DNA from 4 places in the Xanthobacter variabilis genome. Region 1 is predicted to be linked to each of the others. Evidence: predicted binding sites of a transcription regulator. Region 1 holds the regulator's gene; each other region holds the start of a gene.
What was found. Region 1 encodes LexA, which represses DNA repair genes until DNA is damaged. Its sites were predicted from a motif close to TGTTCNNNNTGTGTTCNG; they were not measured.
Positions count from the first base shown of each region.

Region 1 (3,660 bases):
GAGGGCGCTGACCCTCCGGACCATTGCCGTTGCCGCCGTCGTCGTGATCGGCCTGACGCCCGAGGCGGCGCTCGATCCTGGGCCGCAAATGTCGTTTGCGGCTACATTGGCCCTGGTAGCCGCATATGAGAGGCTGCAACCTCTGCGGGCGCTGCCCCGCCCGGAAGGACTGTTGGCGCGAATCGGCATGATGCCGGTGGTCTTCCTTGCGGGGATCGTGGTCACCGCCTTGGTGGCCGGCTCCGCCAGCGGCCCGTTCGCCGCCTATCACTTCCAGAGATTCGCCCCCTACGGGTTGCTGGCCAATCTCGCCGCCATGCCCGCCGTCTCGCTGCTGGTCATGCCGTTCGGCCTTATCGGCGTGCTGCTGATGCCCTTTGGCTGGGACGGGCTGGCCTGGCCCGTCATGGGCACCGGCATCGAGATCATGCTGGCGGTGTCGGATTACGTCGCCGGGTTGCCGGGCGCGGATGCTCGAATCGACACGGTGAACACCGCAGCTCTGCTGTGGTTCAGCCTCGCCCTCCTGTCCACCTGCCTGCTGCGCGGGCTACCGAGCCTCATCGCCGTCCCGGCCTTCGCCTTCGCCCTCGCCGCCTCAGGCCCCCTAAAGCCGCCGGATGTACTGATCGCCCCCAATGCGACGACCGTGGCGGTGCGTGGAGGCGACGGCCGACTTTCCGTGGTGGGGGCCAAGGGCCAGCGCATCCTGGTGGAGCAATGGTTGGCCCGCGAGGGCGACCGCCGCACGGCGCGCTCGCCTGAACTCGACAATGGCTTTGCCTGCGACCCGATGGGTTGTGCCGCCCCTCTGCCAGGCGGCGGCACGATCGCGATTTCGCGCCGCGCGGAGGGGCTCGCTGCCGATTGCCTCAACGCCCGCATCGTCGTGACCCGAGACACACCGCCTGCGGGATGTCCCGCCCGTGTCGTGACGCCGACGGATCTCGACCGCACCGGTACGCTGGCCTTCTTCCGAGACGAAGCGGGCCTGCGTGAACAGCCCACGCGCGACCCTTCCATTCGCCGGCCTTGGCTGCCCCCGCTTCCGCCCGCCCCGTCCGGCAAGACCGAAGCCGCCAACGAGGCCGAGGATGACGCCGCGACGGAGTGAGACCGCGCCCCGCCCTCAGTAGCGCCGCATCAAGCCGACAAGCCGACCCTGGATGCGCACCCGGTCCGGGCCGAAGATGCGGGTTTCATAGGCTGGATTGGCTGCCTCCAGCGCGATGGAGGCGCCCTTTTTCCGGAGCCGCTTGAGCGTTGCTTCCTCTTCGTCCACCAGCGCCACGATGATGTCGCCGGTTTCGGCGCTGTCGCATTTGCGGATCAGCACGGTGTCACCGTCGAGAATGCCCGCTTCGATCATGCTGTCGCCGCGCACTTCGAGCGCGAAATGCTCGCCCTGGCCCAGCATTTCGGGCGGAACGTTCAATGTGGCGCTGCGGCTCTGAATGGCCGATATGGGCGTGCCGGCCGCGATGCGGCCCATGACGGGCACCGCGACGGTCTGTCCGCTTTCCCCCTCATCCTCGGCAACAGGGCGGACCTTGCCGAGGCTGCCCTCGATGACCGAGGGAGAGAAGCCGCGTCCCGCGCCCCGTTGCGTCGTGAGGCCGGGCGCCACGCTGTCCGGCAGGCGAACCACCTCCAGGGCGCGGGCGCGATTGGGCAGGCGCCGGATGAAACCGCGTTCTTCCAGCGCGGTGATGAGGCGATGGATGCCCGACTTGGAGCGCAGGTCCAGCGCCTCCTTCATTTCATCGAAGGACGGCGGCACGCCGGTTTCCTTAAGCCGCTCATGGATGAAGCGAAGCAGGTCGTATTGCTTGCGCGTCAGCATCTCACCCCCCGTTCCCGGTGCCGCCGACCACCAGCGGTGCGGCCCTGCCGGACAGTTCGGCAGGGGCGGCAAGCGCGCGATGGTGTCGCAAATATGCGAAACAAATCATGAACAGCTTCTATCTGTTCCTTTTGTGTTCCGCAAGGGTGAAGATCTCTTTGGCGCGATCTTTCTTCACGTGAAGAGCGAAGCCGACTGCGGCCAGGGCTCGGCTTGCCCAGTGCGCTCGAAATATTTCTGCAGAACGAGAAGTGCGATGAGCCGCTCACGCCTCGGATTGAAGAATTGCCGAACATAGGCCTGTGCATTGGCAATGATCGTGCGCGCTTCATCCGGATGTCGATTGAAATAATCTATTTTCTCATCCAGGTCGTCATAATCGGCTTGGAGCTCGACATAATGGATGCCGGGCTTCAGCGTGCCTTCCATGAACCAGGTTTCATATCGCGGCGGAGGCATGAAACAGAGGGAGTTCGACGCCATGATCCATTTCAGGTTCGTGGCCACATCATTCCCCTCGATGGAGAGGATGTACTTGTAGCCGAGCTGTTGGAATGGCGAGAGATAGGGCTTCGGTGGCGGGCCGCCGGGAGATGCGGAGACGGAGCCGATGTCGCAGCGGGGATTGGTGGCGTGGCGGGCGATGAGACGTTGGCGCCACGGGAGATTGCCGCCGCCGCGCCAGACCGCCATGGGACGCTTCTCGTCGAAGGAGAGGCGGTCGCGGTACAGCTGGTAGTGGCGGAATCGGTCGAGCTTCAACAGGACCGAATTCTGGTTGTCGCCGGCAATGGGGCGGCTCTTCAGAATGGTGGGCTGGTCGGGAACGGCGATGACGTCACCGAACTGATAGCGGGGGCGGAGCGGCGCCGAAAAGGCGTGCAGGGCCTCCATCAGGTCGTAATAATAGCGGCTGCCCGACCGCACGTGGGGGCGCGGCATGAGGGTGATGGGGTGCGGCACGCCGGCCGCAAGTTTGTTGTAGTAGTTGACGCGGAACACAAGGTCCGCATCCGCGCCATGGGCCTGCGCCATGCGGCGCGCGGCGGCGAGCTGCGGGGCGTGCAGGGCGTGGGGAGCAAGGTCGCGGAGCAGGCCTTGCACGTAATAGGTCACGCGCCGCGCGGCCTTTTCGATCTCGAAGCTCAGATTGCCCGTGGCCATGGCATCAATCGTGGAATGGGATGATTTCGCAGGGGTCGCCGGCCTTGGCAGCGGGGGCGAACGGCGGGCGCACCAGCAGGCAATCGGCCGCCGCGAGCACGCTCAGCATGGCGCTGTCCTGGGACGCGGCGGGCGTGACCCGCACCGAGCCGTCGACGTCATGCTCCATATGGGCGCGCATGAAATCTCGCCGCTGATCATTGGAGGGCACGGCGACGGCGAGCCGGGCAGGGGCGGTGCGCACAACAGCGGCGGCATCGCCCTGCATGGCCCGCACCAGCGGCTCGAGGAACAACAGCGCGCACACATGAGAGGAGACGGGGTTGCCGGGCAGGCCCAGGCACCGCACGGCGCCGCGGGTGCCGAACATCAGCGGCTTGCCCGGGCGCAGCGCGATCTTGTGCACATAGAGGTCCACGCCCTCGGCGCGCAGGGCGGGTGCCATCAGGTCATGATCGCCAACCGAGGCACCGCCAGACGACACCACAAGATCAAAATCCCCATTGAGGGCACGGGCGACCACGGCGCGGATGTCGGCGAGTTCGTCGCCCACCAGCCCAAGGTCTGTCACCACGGCTCCGGCGCGGCTGGCGAGGGCTGCGAGGCCAAACGCGTTGGACACCACGATTTCACCCTCCGCCCCCGTACCGCGG
Region 1 covers NZ_CM195533.1:3,350,389-3,354,048, reverse strand. The annotation lists gene V5F26_RS14680 (ComEC/Rec2 family competence protein) at 1-1,114, shown strand, start outside; gene lexA (transcriptional repressor LexA) at 1,130-1,843, opposite strand; gene V5F26_RS14670 (glycosyl transferase family 90) at 2,018-3,007, opposite strand; gene V5F26_RS14665 (molybdopterin molybdotransferase MoeA) at 3,012-3,660, opposite strand, start outside.

Region 2 (3,660 bases), 300 kb from region 1:
CGGCACCGGAAGGCGCTGGAAAACGAAAAAGGGCACCCCCGGGGGTGCCCTTCATCATGCGCGAACACGGAGCGTTCAGAGCCAGGGGCGCTCGGCCCCCTTGGCCGCCTCATAGGCAGCGATGGCGGGCGCCTTCTGGAGCGTGAGGCCGATATCGTCGAGCCCTTCCAGCAGGCAGCGCTTGCGGAAGGGGTCGATCTCGAACTTCACCTTGCCACCATCGGGGCCAAGGATCTCCTGGGCCGCCAGATCGACGGTCAGTGTCGCGTTGGCGCCGCGCTCGGCATCCTCGAACAGCTTGTCGAGGTCCGACTTCGACACCACGATGGGCAGGATGCCGTTCTTGAAGCAGTTGTTGTAGAAAATATCCGCGAACGAGGTGGAGATCACGCAGCGGATGCCGAAGTCGAGCAGCGCCCAGGGGGCATGTTCACGCGACGAGCCGCAGCCGAAATTGTCACCCGCAACCAGGATCTTCGCCTTGCGATAGGCCGGCTGGTTGAGGACGAAATCGGGGTTCTCCGACCCGTCTTCCTTGTAGCGCATCTCCGAGAACAGGCCCTTGCCGAGGCCGGTGCGCTGGATGGTCTTCAAATACTGCTTGGGGATGATCATGTCGGTATCGACATTGACCAGCTTCATCGGCGCCGCGACGCCTTCCAGAACCGTGAACTTCTCCATGGGAACTACCCTCGTTCGAATCTTTGCCATGCGCGCCAGATCACTCCGGCGCGCCAAATTCCAGAGCGGCCTCAGGCGCCCTCGCCGCGCTGCGGCAGCATCCGCTTCAGCACGTCATCCTTGAGCACCACATGGTGGGCGATGGCCGCCGCCGCGTGCAGCAGCGCCAGCAGCACCAGGCCATTGGCCAGCACCTCGTGCACCTCCTTCACCGTGCCGGCGAACGCGCGGTCCACGGGCACCGGCGACGGGATGGTGAAGAGCGAGAAGAAGGTAACGGCATCACCCCGCAGAAAGGCGAGATAGATGCCCACCAGCGGCGTGACGATCACCAGCAGATACAGCAGCCCGTGCGCCGCCTCCGACGCCAGCGCCACCGGACGGCTGATCTGCCGCGACGGCCCCGGCATGGGACCGAAGATGCGCACCGGCACGCGCAGCGCCAGAACCAGCAGCAGAAACAGGCCCACCGAAATGTGGGTCCACCAGATCCACGCCCGCTCCGGCGTGCCGCGCGCGAAGAACGCCTCGAGATATGTCACGCCATAGACCACGATCACCGCGAGCACGGTCAGCCAGTGCAGGGCCCGCGGCAGGGCCGGATAGCGCGTCAGGGAAGGATCGACGGGCATAGGAAAGTTCCTTGTTCGGACCCGCTGCGGGCCTCGACTCCAATGGGCTCCAGCATGGCGCTTAATCCGCCTGCTCTTCAACGGTGGCCATGTCGTCGTCCGACAGGCCGAAGTGATGGCCGATCTCGTGCACCAGCACATGGGTGACGATATCGCCCAGCGCCTCCTCGTGCTCGGCCCAGTAATCGAGGATCGGCCGGCGATAGAGGAAGACCATGTTCGGCATCTGCCCGGTCTGCGTCAGCGCCCCACCCTGGGCCTGGCCCACGCCCTGGAACAGGCCCAGCAGATCGAAAGGGGTTTCCGCGCCGAGGGCGTCCAGCACCTCATCGGTGGGAAAATCCTCGATCACGATCACCACATCGGCGCACAGCCTGCGGAATTCGGTCGGCAGATGGGTGAAGGCCTCATGGGCCAGTGCCTCCAGGTCCGCCAGCGTCGGCGCCTCAAGGCGAGCCCATGAGCGCGCGGGCATGGCGCGGGTGCTCTCCCCGGATTTCGCTTTGGCCGACATCCCCTGCTCCTTGAGCCCAAACCCACGCGGGTCAGTTCCCGTCGAATACGAAGCACGTGCGGGACAAGATGTTTGCGATGCACATCTTGGTCATCACGGCGCCGTGAACTTGAGGAACACCAGAAGGACGACACCGTTTGGGGGCGCCCCGCTCCATTATGGTTAAGGAACTCTTAATCTTCTCCACCGTTGAGGCGGCAGACAGAGATCAGGAGAACCACCATGCTTCGCAAGCTTGCGGTCGCCGGTGCCCTGGCGACCATCCTTGGAATTGCTGCCTTTTTCGCCCCTCACGAAGCCACGGCGACGGCTTCCGCCTTCACCGCCGCCACGCCCGCCTGATCGGGACCGCCGGGGCGCGGGTAGCATTGACCGCGCGCGATCACGCTGTTGTGACGGGGCGACGTGCCATTTGAGATGGCGCGTCGCCCGCGTGCAACAGCTGCTTGACCTCAACCCGCCTTGGGGAACGAGCGCACGTCCACGAAGTGGCCGGCGATGGCCGCCGCCGCCGCCATGGCGGGCGACACCAGATGGGTGCGCCCCTTGAAGCCCTGGCGGCCCTCGAAATTGCGGTTCGAGGTGGAGGCGCAGCGCTCCTCCGGCTTCAGCCGATCGGCGTTCATGGCCAGGCACATGGAGCAGCCCGGCTCGCGCCACTCGAAGCCGGCGGCGGTGAAGACCTTGTCGAGGCCCTCCGCCTCCGCCTGCTCCTTCACCAGGCCAGAGCCGGGAACCACCATGGCCGACACGTTCGGATTGATGGTGTGGCCGGCGACGATGGCCGCCGCGGCGCGCATGTCCTCGATGCGGCCATTGGTGCAGGAACCGATGAACACCCGGTCGATGGCGATATCGGTCATCTTGGTGCCGGCGGTGAGGCCCATATAAGCGAGCGCGCGCTTCTTGGCTGCCCGCTTCACCTCGTCCGCGATCAGCTCCGGATCGGGCACCACGCCTTCCACCGAGATCACGTCCTCAGGGCTGGTGCCCCAGGAGACGATGGGCGGCAGGTTGGCGCCGTCGAGGCGCACCTCATGGTCGAATACCGCGCCCTCATCGGTGCGCAGGGTCTGCCAATAGCGCAGAGCCGCTTCCCAGGCCTCGCCCGTCGGCGCCTTGGGGCGGCCCTTGAGATATTCGAACGCCTTCTCGTCGGGGGCGATCAGGCCGGCGCGGGCGCCGCCCTCGATGGTCATGTTGCACACGGTCATCCGCCCTTCCATGGAGAGGGAACGGATGGCCTCGCCCGCGAACTCCACCACATAGCCGGTGCCGCCGGCGGTGCCGATGGTGCCGATGATGGCGAGGATGACGTCCTTGGCGCCCACGCCTTCGGGAAGCTTCCCGTCGACGGTGACGCGCATGTTCTTCGCCTTCTTCTGGATCAGCGTCTGGGTGGCGAGCACGTGCTCCACCTCGGACGTGCCGATGCCATGGGCGAGGGCGCCGAACGCGCCGTGGGTGGAGGTGTGGCTGTCACCGCAGACGATGGTGGTGCCTGGCAGGGTGAAGCCCTCTTCCGGGCCCACCACGTGCACCACGCCCTGACGCTTGTCGAACGCGTCGTAGTACTCGACGCCGAATTCCTTGGTGTTCTCGGCGAGAGCCGCGATCTGGGCGACGCTCTCCGGGTCGGGGTTCGGCAGGGTGCGGTCGGTGGTGGGCACGTTGTGGTCCACCACGGCCAGGGTCTTCTCGGGCGAATGCACCTTGCGGCCGGCCATGCGCAGACCTTCGAACGCCTGAGGGCTGGTCACCTCGTGCACCAGGTGGCGGTCGATATAGAGCAGGCAGGTGCCGTCTTCCTGACGCGCCACCACGTGGTCGTCG
Region 2 covers NZ_CM195533.1:3,048,717-3,052,376, reverse strand. The annotation lists gene leuD (3-isopropylmalate dehydratase small subunit) at 76-681, opposite strand; gene V5F26_RS13255 (cytochrome b) at 753-1,313, opposite strand; gene V5F26_RS13250 (metallopeptidase family protein) at 1,375-1,827, opposite strand; gene leuC (3-isopropylmalate dehydratase large subunit) at 2,280-3,660, opposite strand, start outside.
Region 2: a site for LexA is predicted at 1,940-1,957, ahead of V5F26_RS13250 (metallopeptidase family protein). Genes of this name have one in related genera too.

Region 3 (3,660 bases), 1.9 Mb from region 1:
CGAAATGCTTCGCCACATCCCCGCTGGCGCCCCGCTGGAGGCTGCGGATGGCGTCCACATGGGCCTGCGGCGTGCGGATGCGCGCCACCCAGGAAGAGAATTCCAGCCGCAGCCGGTGTTCCTTCACCTCCTCCACCGCAAAGCCCGCGGCGGCCAGGTGTGCCTCCCATTCGATGCGGGAGAAGTCCCGCCCGTGGGACGGATCGCGCAGCAGCTCCAGGGCCTGGAGGAAGGTGTCGGCCACCGGCCATTCGGGCGCCACCACATCCATGAACAGCGCCCGGCCGCGCGGCTTCAACACGCGCCGCGCCTCGCCCAGCGCGGTCTGCAGGCTGCGCCAATGGTGGGCGCTGTAGCGCGAGGCCACCGCATCGAACGAGGCATCGGGAAAAGGCAGGGCCTCCGCCGCGCCCTGGGCGGTGACGATGTTGCCGATGTTGCGCCGCTTCGCCTCCGCAGCGACCGCCGCCAGCATGTCATCGGACAGGTCATAGGCCACCACCTCGCCCACGAAGGGCGCGGCGGTGAAGCTCACATGGCCGCCACCGCAGCCCAGATCGAGCAGGCGGCCCGGCCGCTCCCGCTTCAGCACCGCCGCCAGGGCTTCCAGGTCCGGCCCCTGCGCGTGCACCGCGCTTTCCACATAGGCGCCGGCCTGCGGCCCGAACTGCCGCGTCACCAGCCCTTCGATATTGGTGGCGCGCGAAGTCTCCTCGCCCATCGTATCCTCCTGATCTTATTGCTTCACGGCTGCTGAGGGTGGGCGCAAGCGCGTCGCGCCGCAAGCGCCTTCGCACGTCTCCGCCCGGCGCGCCCTTCAAGCCGCTGCACGATCCCGATCGGGGTGGTGGAAAGCCACCACCAGCAGCACCGAGGACAGGGCCAGCCCCGCCATCAGCAGGAACCCATCCGCGAACGAGCCGCGCAGGTGCAGCACCCAGCCGGTGAGCGCGGGCGCGAGGAACCCGGCCAAGGCGAACACGAAATCCATGATGCCAATAGCGGTCGCGGCCCGGTGCGGCACGATATCCACATTCACCGCGAAATAGGCCGCGTTGGCGCCCATGGAGGCGGCCACCGCCACGGTGATGCAGGCCACCGCCACCGGCAGGCTGGGATCAAACGCCACCGGGATGACGGCCAGAGCGGCCACCAGCTGCGTGCCGGCGATGAGATAGGAACGCGCCACCCGCAGCCGGCCCGTCACCTTCAACAGGTGGTCCGACCAATGCCCCATGGCCCACAGCACGACTGCCGCCGCGAGCCACGGCAGCACCGTGAAGGCACCCACCGTGGTGAGGTCGAGAGCGTAGACCTGGTGCAGGTAGCTCGGCAGCCAGGTCATGAAGAAGAAGAGAAAGTAACCGAAGACGAAGAACGCCCAATAGTTCACGACCAGAGTCGGGTTCGTCAGCAGCACCCGCGCCACGCCGCCCGCCCCCGCCGCGCCCCTGGCGCGCGCGCCGGGCGCCTCAGGCCGACCCGAGCGGATGCGCGCAAGCTCCGCCGCGTTCACATGGCGCGACTGCTCGGGCGCATTGCGAAACAGAAGAAGCCACAGCGGCACCCAGGCGATGGAGACCAGGAACAGCACACCGAACGTCCAGCGCCAATCCAGATGCGCCAGAAGCTGGGTGACCACGGGCCCGCCCACGGCCAGCGCGACCGGCACCGCCACCAGGGCATAGCCGAGGGCGCTCGCCTGCTCGTGCGGCGGCAGCCAGCGCCCCACCGCCCCGGTCATGGCGGGAAAATTCGGCCCCTCGGCCACCCCCAGCATGACCCGTGCCGCGTAGAGCGCGAAGAAACCGGTGGCGACACCCGTCAGGCCGATGGAGACGCTCCACACCAGGGCCGCCACCGCCAGCACGCCCCGCGCGCCCCATCGATCCACCGCGATGCCGCCGATCAGCGTGGTCACCGCATAGCCGAGGCCGAACGCGCCGAGGATCGTGCCGGCATCCAGCTTCGATAGCCCCAGCGACTGCTCCATGAGCGGAATGGCATAGGAAATGGCGGCGCGATCGATGTAGTTCACCACCGTGATGGCGAACAGCAGGAACACCACCACGAACCGGAAACGCGTCGCCGCCATCAGCCTGTCTCCGCCTCTGCCCCATGCCCGGCCCGCGCCAAAGCCGGCGTGCCGTGAGCCCATGTGAATACCACATCCTGAATACCACATCGGCCAGCCCGCGCGCACGCATCGCGCCCGCCCCCTCGGCACGCGACCACGGATGTTGCGCCCGTCAGCGCCTCCGCTCCACAACTGCGTTCCCATTTCGTTCTTGCCGCAGGCTGTACCTTTGGGTAGGATTTTGCAATCCAGGGCTGAGTGGGGGATGAGCGGTGATCCAGCGGGTGGCGACGGTCGCATTCGAGGGTGTGGAGGCACGCCCGGTGGATGTGCAGGTGCACGTGGCCCCGGGGCTACCCGCCTTCAGCATCGTCGGCCTGCCCGACAAGGCGGTGACCGAGGCCAAGGAGCGCGTGCGCGCGGCGCTGATCGCGTCCGGTCTCGCATTGCCCGCCCGCCGCATCACCATCAATCTCGCCCCCGCCGACCTGCCGAAGGAAGGCTCCCATTACGATCTGCCCATTGCCCTGGGCCTCATGGCCGCCATCGGCGCCATCCCAGGGGAAGCACTGGCGGGCTTCACCGTGGTGGGCGAGCTGGCGCTGGACGGCACTCTGGCAGCGGTGGCCGGCGTTCTTCCCGCCGCCATCGGTGCCAATGCGCGCGGGCACGGGCTCATCTGCCCGCAGCCGTGCGGGGCTGAGGCCGCGTGGGCGAGCCCCGAAATGGAGATCCTCGCTCCCGCCACGCTCATCGAGCTCACCAATCACATGACCGGGCGCCAGGCCATGTCGCGTCCCGAGCCGCGCATGAAGGCCGCCGGGACGAACGGCCTCGACCTCAGGGACGTGAAGGGGCAGGAAACGGCGAAGCGCGCCTTGGAGGTGGCCGCGGCGGGCGGCCACAATCTTCTGTTCATCGGCCCGCCGGGCGCTGGCAAATCCATGCTGGCCCAGCGCCTGCCCTCCATCCTCCCTCCGCTCGCGCCGGCGGAGATGCTGTCCGTTTCCATGATCGCCTCGGTGGCGGGTGCCATCGAAGACGGAGCGCTAGTCAGCCGCCGCCCGTTCCGCGCGCCGCACCATTCCGCCAGCATGGCCGCCATGGTGGGGGGCGGCGCCAAGGCCCGGCCAGGCGAAGCCTCCCTTGCCCATAATGGCGTCTTGTTCCTCGACGAGCTACCCGAGTTCTCCCCCCAGGTGCTGGATTCGCTGCGCCAGCCGCTGGAAACCGGTGAAGTGCTGATCGCGCGCGCCAATCACCGCGTCACCTATCCCGCGCGCTTCCAGCTCATCGCGGCCATGAACCCCTGCCGGTGCGGACGCGCGGGAGAGCCAGGCTACACCTGCAAGCGCGGGGCACGCTGCGCCGACGAGTATCAGGCCCGCCTATCCGGCCCCTTCCTCGACCGCATCGACATCCATCTGGAAGTCCCTGCGGTGAGCGCGTCGGATCTGGTTCTGCCGGCGCCCACCGAGGGCTCGCTCGAGGTAGCGGCTCGCGTCGCCATGGCGCGCCAGATGCAGGCGGAGCGCTATCGCGCCCTCGGCCGCCCAGAAGTGGGCACCAATGCCGAGGCCTCC
Region 3 covers NZ_CM195533.1:1,410,242-1,413,901, reverse strand. The annotation lists gene V5F26_RS06100 (class I SAM-dependent methyltransferase) at 1-721, opposite strand, end outside; gene V5F26_RS06095 (MFS transporter) at 818-2,095, opposite strand; gene V5F26_RS06090 (YifB family Mg chelatase-like AAA ATPase) at 2,350-3,660, shown strand, end outside.
Region 3: a site for LexA is predicted at 2,273-2,290, ahead of V5F26_RS06090 (YifB family Mg chelatase-like AAA ATPase). Genes of this name have one in related genera too.

Region 4 (3,660 bases), 320 kb from region 1:
GCGCGCGTTGTCGCGCTGGTGCAGGCCGATGGAGGGTTCGTCGAGCACGTAGAGCACGCCCGTGAGGCCGGATCCGATCTGCGAGGCGAGGCGGATGCGCTGGCTTTCTCCGCCCGACAGGGTCCCCGATGAGCGCGCAAGCGTGAGGTATTCCAGTCCGACATCCAGCAGAAAGCTGAGCCGCTCGCGGATCTCCTTCAAAATGCGTCCGGCAATCTCGTTCTGCTTGTGCGTGAGTTGTGCCGGCAGTGCCTCGAACCACCGGGCCGCAGCCTTCACGGAGAGCTCGCCCACCTCGCCGATATGCTTGCCGGCAACCTTCACCGCGAGCGCCTCGGGTTTCAGCCGGTAACCGCCACAGGCCGAGCAGGGAACCGTAGAGAAATACTTGGAAATTTCCTCGCGGGCCCAGTCGCTGTCCGTCTCCTTCCAGCGCCGCTCCAGGTTGCGCACCACGCCTTCGAAGGCCTTCTCGGTGTCGTAGGCCCGCATTCCGTCATTATAAGAAAAGACGATCTTCTCTCCGTCCGAGCCGTAGAGCAGGACGTCACGCGCTTTCTCGGGGAGATCGCACCACGGAACCGAAAGATTGAAATGGTAATGCTTGGCGAGGGCGTCCAGCGTCTGCCCGTAATAGGGGGACGTCGACTTCGCCCACGGCGCGATAGCTCCCTGTTTCAGAGAGCGCATCCTGTCCGGCACCACGAGATCGGCGTCGATGGTCTGCTCAACGCCCAGCCCATCGCAGGCCGGGCACGCGCCGAACGGATTGTTGAAGGAGAAAAGCCGAGGCTCGATTTCCGGAATGGTGAAGCCCGAGACGGGGCAGGCGAATTTCTCGGAGAACAGAATGCGCCGCGGCGCACCCGCCTCATCCTTTTCATCCGCGAATTCCGCCACTGCAATTCCATCGGCCAGCCCGAGAGCGGTCTCGAAACTGTCTGCAAGCCGCTGTGCGAGATCCGGGCGGACGACGATCCGATCGACCACGACGTCGATGTCGTGCTTGAACTTCTTGTCTAGCGCGGGCGCGTCCGCGATTTCATGGAAGGTGCCGTCGATCTTGACGCGCTGGAAGCCCTTTTTCATCCAATCGGCAAGTTCCTTGCGGTACTCGCCCTTGCGTCCGCGGACGACCGGCGCGAGCAGGAACAGTCGTGCGCCCTCGGGCAAGGCGAGCACGCGGTCCACCATCTGCGAAACCGTCTGACTCTCAATGGGCAGTCCGGTCGCCGGCGAGTAGGGAACGCCCGTGCGCGCCCACAGCAAACGCATGTAATCGTAGATTTCAGTCACCGTACCCACAGTGGAGCGCGGATTCTTGGAGGTGGTCTTCTGCTCGATGGAGATCGCCGGCGACAGGCCATCAATCTGGTCCACGTCCGGCTTTTGCATCATCTCCAGAAACTGGCGCGCATAAGCGGAGAGGCTCTCCACATACCGCCGCTGCCCTTCCGCATAGATGGTATCAAAGGCGAGAGAGCTCTTGCCGGAACCGGACAGGCCGGTGAAAACCACCAGCGCATCGCGTGGAACTTCCAAGTCCACGTTTTTCAGATTGTGCTCGCGCGCACCCCGGACGGACAAGGCGCGGGCGTCGCGCCGCTGGGCCGGCTGCCCACTGGTTTTCGAAGCAGGCGTGGCAAGCGGGGCGGAGCCCCTGGGGGGAAAGGCGCGATCCGACATGAAATCCAACCCGCGCGGCTTTGACGCCGGCGCGACACATTTGGGGTAGGGAGGCTGCCGCCTCTTGCAGCAGGGAAGTGCAAGCGCGGGAAGGCGGCATGATGGCGAAAGATGCCCATGCTTTCCAGTCCCCGCCATGCATAGCGCTTAGGATGCGCCAAGGCCGCACTTGGAGGCATCCGGCTTCGTTGCATCTAAGTCCGGAGTACGGTCCCGTCGCTTCCGCGTCATCGTCGCGCGCCCTAAATCCCGAATATCACCATGAATAGAACATACCGAGAACCTTGCGGCGGCGCGAGTCAAAATCCGGGAGGCTTTCGAAAAAAAACGCCTTGCTCCTGCGCATGGCGGAGGCTAGAACATAAGTGGAACACCTGGGCCGCTGGGTGTGCGGTCTCGCCGTCCCTGGCGGACTTTGCGGTGGACAACGCCGCGAGGGGTTCGCATGTGTCCGCGCTGCGGATAGGGTGCGCGGCATTGAACGCCCCGAGGGGCGGTGCGCGAAATGGGGAGGCGGGTGATGGCCGGCAGCGTCAATAAGGTGATCCTGATCGGCAATCTGGGACGCGATCCCGAGATCCGCTCATTCCAGAGCGGCGGGCGTGTCTGCAATCTGCGCATTGCGACGTCGGAGAGCTGGCGCGACAAGGCAAGCGGCGAGCGTCGGGACCGGACGGAATGGCACACGGTCGCGATTTACAACGAAAATCTCATCAACGTGGCCGAACGTTTTTTGAAGAAGGGCTCGAAGGTCTATCTCGAAGGGCAGCTCGAGACCCGGAAATATGAGAAGGACGGACGCGAAGTCTATGTGACTGAGGTCACCTTGCGTCCGTTCCGCGGGGAGCTGACTTTGCTCGACGGTCGGTCTGGCGGGGAGGCAAGCGAGGATTTCGGCGGCGGCTCCGATTTCGGATCGCAGAGCCCGATGGGAGGCGGCTATAGCGGCGGTGGCTATGGTGGCGGTTCCAGTGGTGGCCGTAGGTCGGGTGGCTCCGCGGGCGGGGCGAGTGGCGGCGGGCGTCCGTCCAACGACCTGGATGATGAGATTCCCTTCTGAGGATCGGTGCGGAGGCGCGAGGCCGTGCGGCTGGGGAGGCGGGTGCGCCTTGGACTTCGCGTTGCGGCGGAAGCATTGGCGGGACGTGGCGTCGGAACGGGTCGGTGCTTGTCACTTGCCCCATGAGGATGGATGTCGCCGGAGGGGTCGATCCGGACTCTGTGTCCACGGCGTCAGGCCGGTTTCGACGCAAAACCGCCGGAATGTTTGGTCGTGGCGCGGCACTTCCCATCTAAGGCGTTGATTTTCAATATATAAAAATCATTGTCTCTGGGGGGTTTTGCTGGCGTTGGGGCGATGAATCGGCTAAAAGTCGATCGTTCCAATCACGATGAGAGTGTCGACTTTTGGCCGATCCCGAGACGCCGAAGCCCGGCAGCGAGCCGCCTTCGGATATCACGCCGGTTTCCATTACCGAGGAACTCTCGCGCTCCTATCTCGATTACGCGATGAGCGTGATCGTCGCCCGTGCTTTGCCCGACGTGCGCGATGGTCTGAAGCCGGTGCATCGCCGCATCCTGTTCTCGATGCACGAGAATGGCTACGAGTGGAACAAGCAATACCGTAAGTCTGCCCGCGTGGTGGGTGATGTGATCGGTAAGTATCACCCGCACGGTGATCAGTCGGTCTATGATGCGTTGGTGCGCATGGCTCAGGATTTCGCCATGCGGGTGCCGCTGGTGGATGGTCAGGGTAATTTCGGCTCGGTCGACGGCGATGCACCGGCGGCGATGCGCTATACCGAGGTGCGGCTCGAGAAGATTACGAACACTCTGCTGGACGATCTCGACAAAGACACCGTCGATTTCCAGGGGAACTACGACAATACGGAGCACGAGCCGTGTGTTCTTCCTGCCAAGTTCCCGAACCTTCTGGTGAACGGCGCCGGCGGCATCGCGGTGGGCATGGCCACC
Region 4 covers NZ_CM195533.1:3,672,451-3,676,110, reverse strand. The annotation lists gene uvrA (excinuclease ABC subunit UvrA) at 1-1,686, opposite strand, end outside; gene ssb (single-stranded DNA-binding protein) at 2,207-2,746, shown strand; gene gyrA (DNA gyrase subunit A) at 3,094-3,660, shown strand, end outside.
Region 4: a site for LexA is predicted at 1,953-1,970, ahead of uvrA (excinuclease ABC subunit UvrA). Genes of this name have one in related genera too.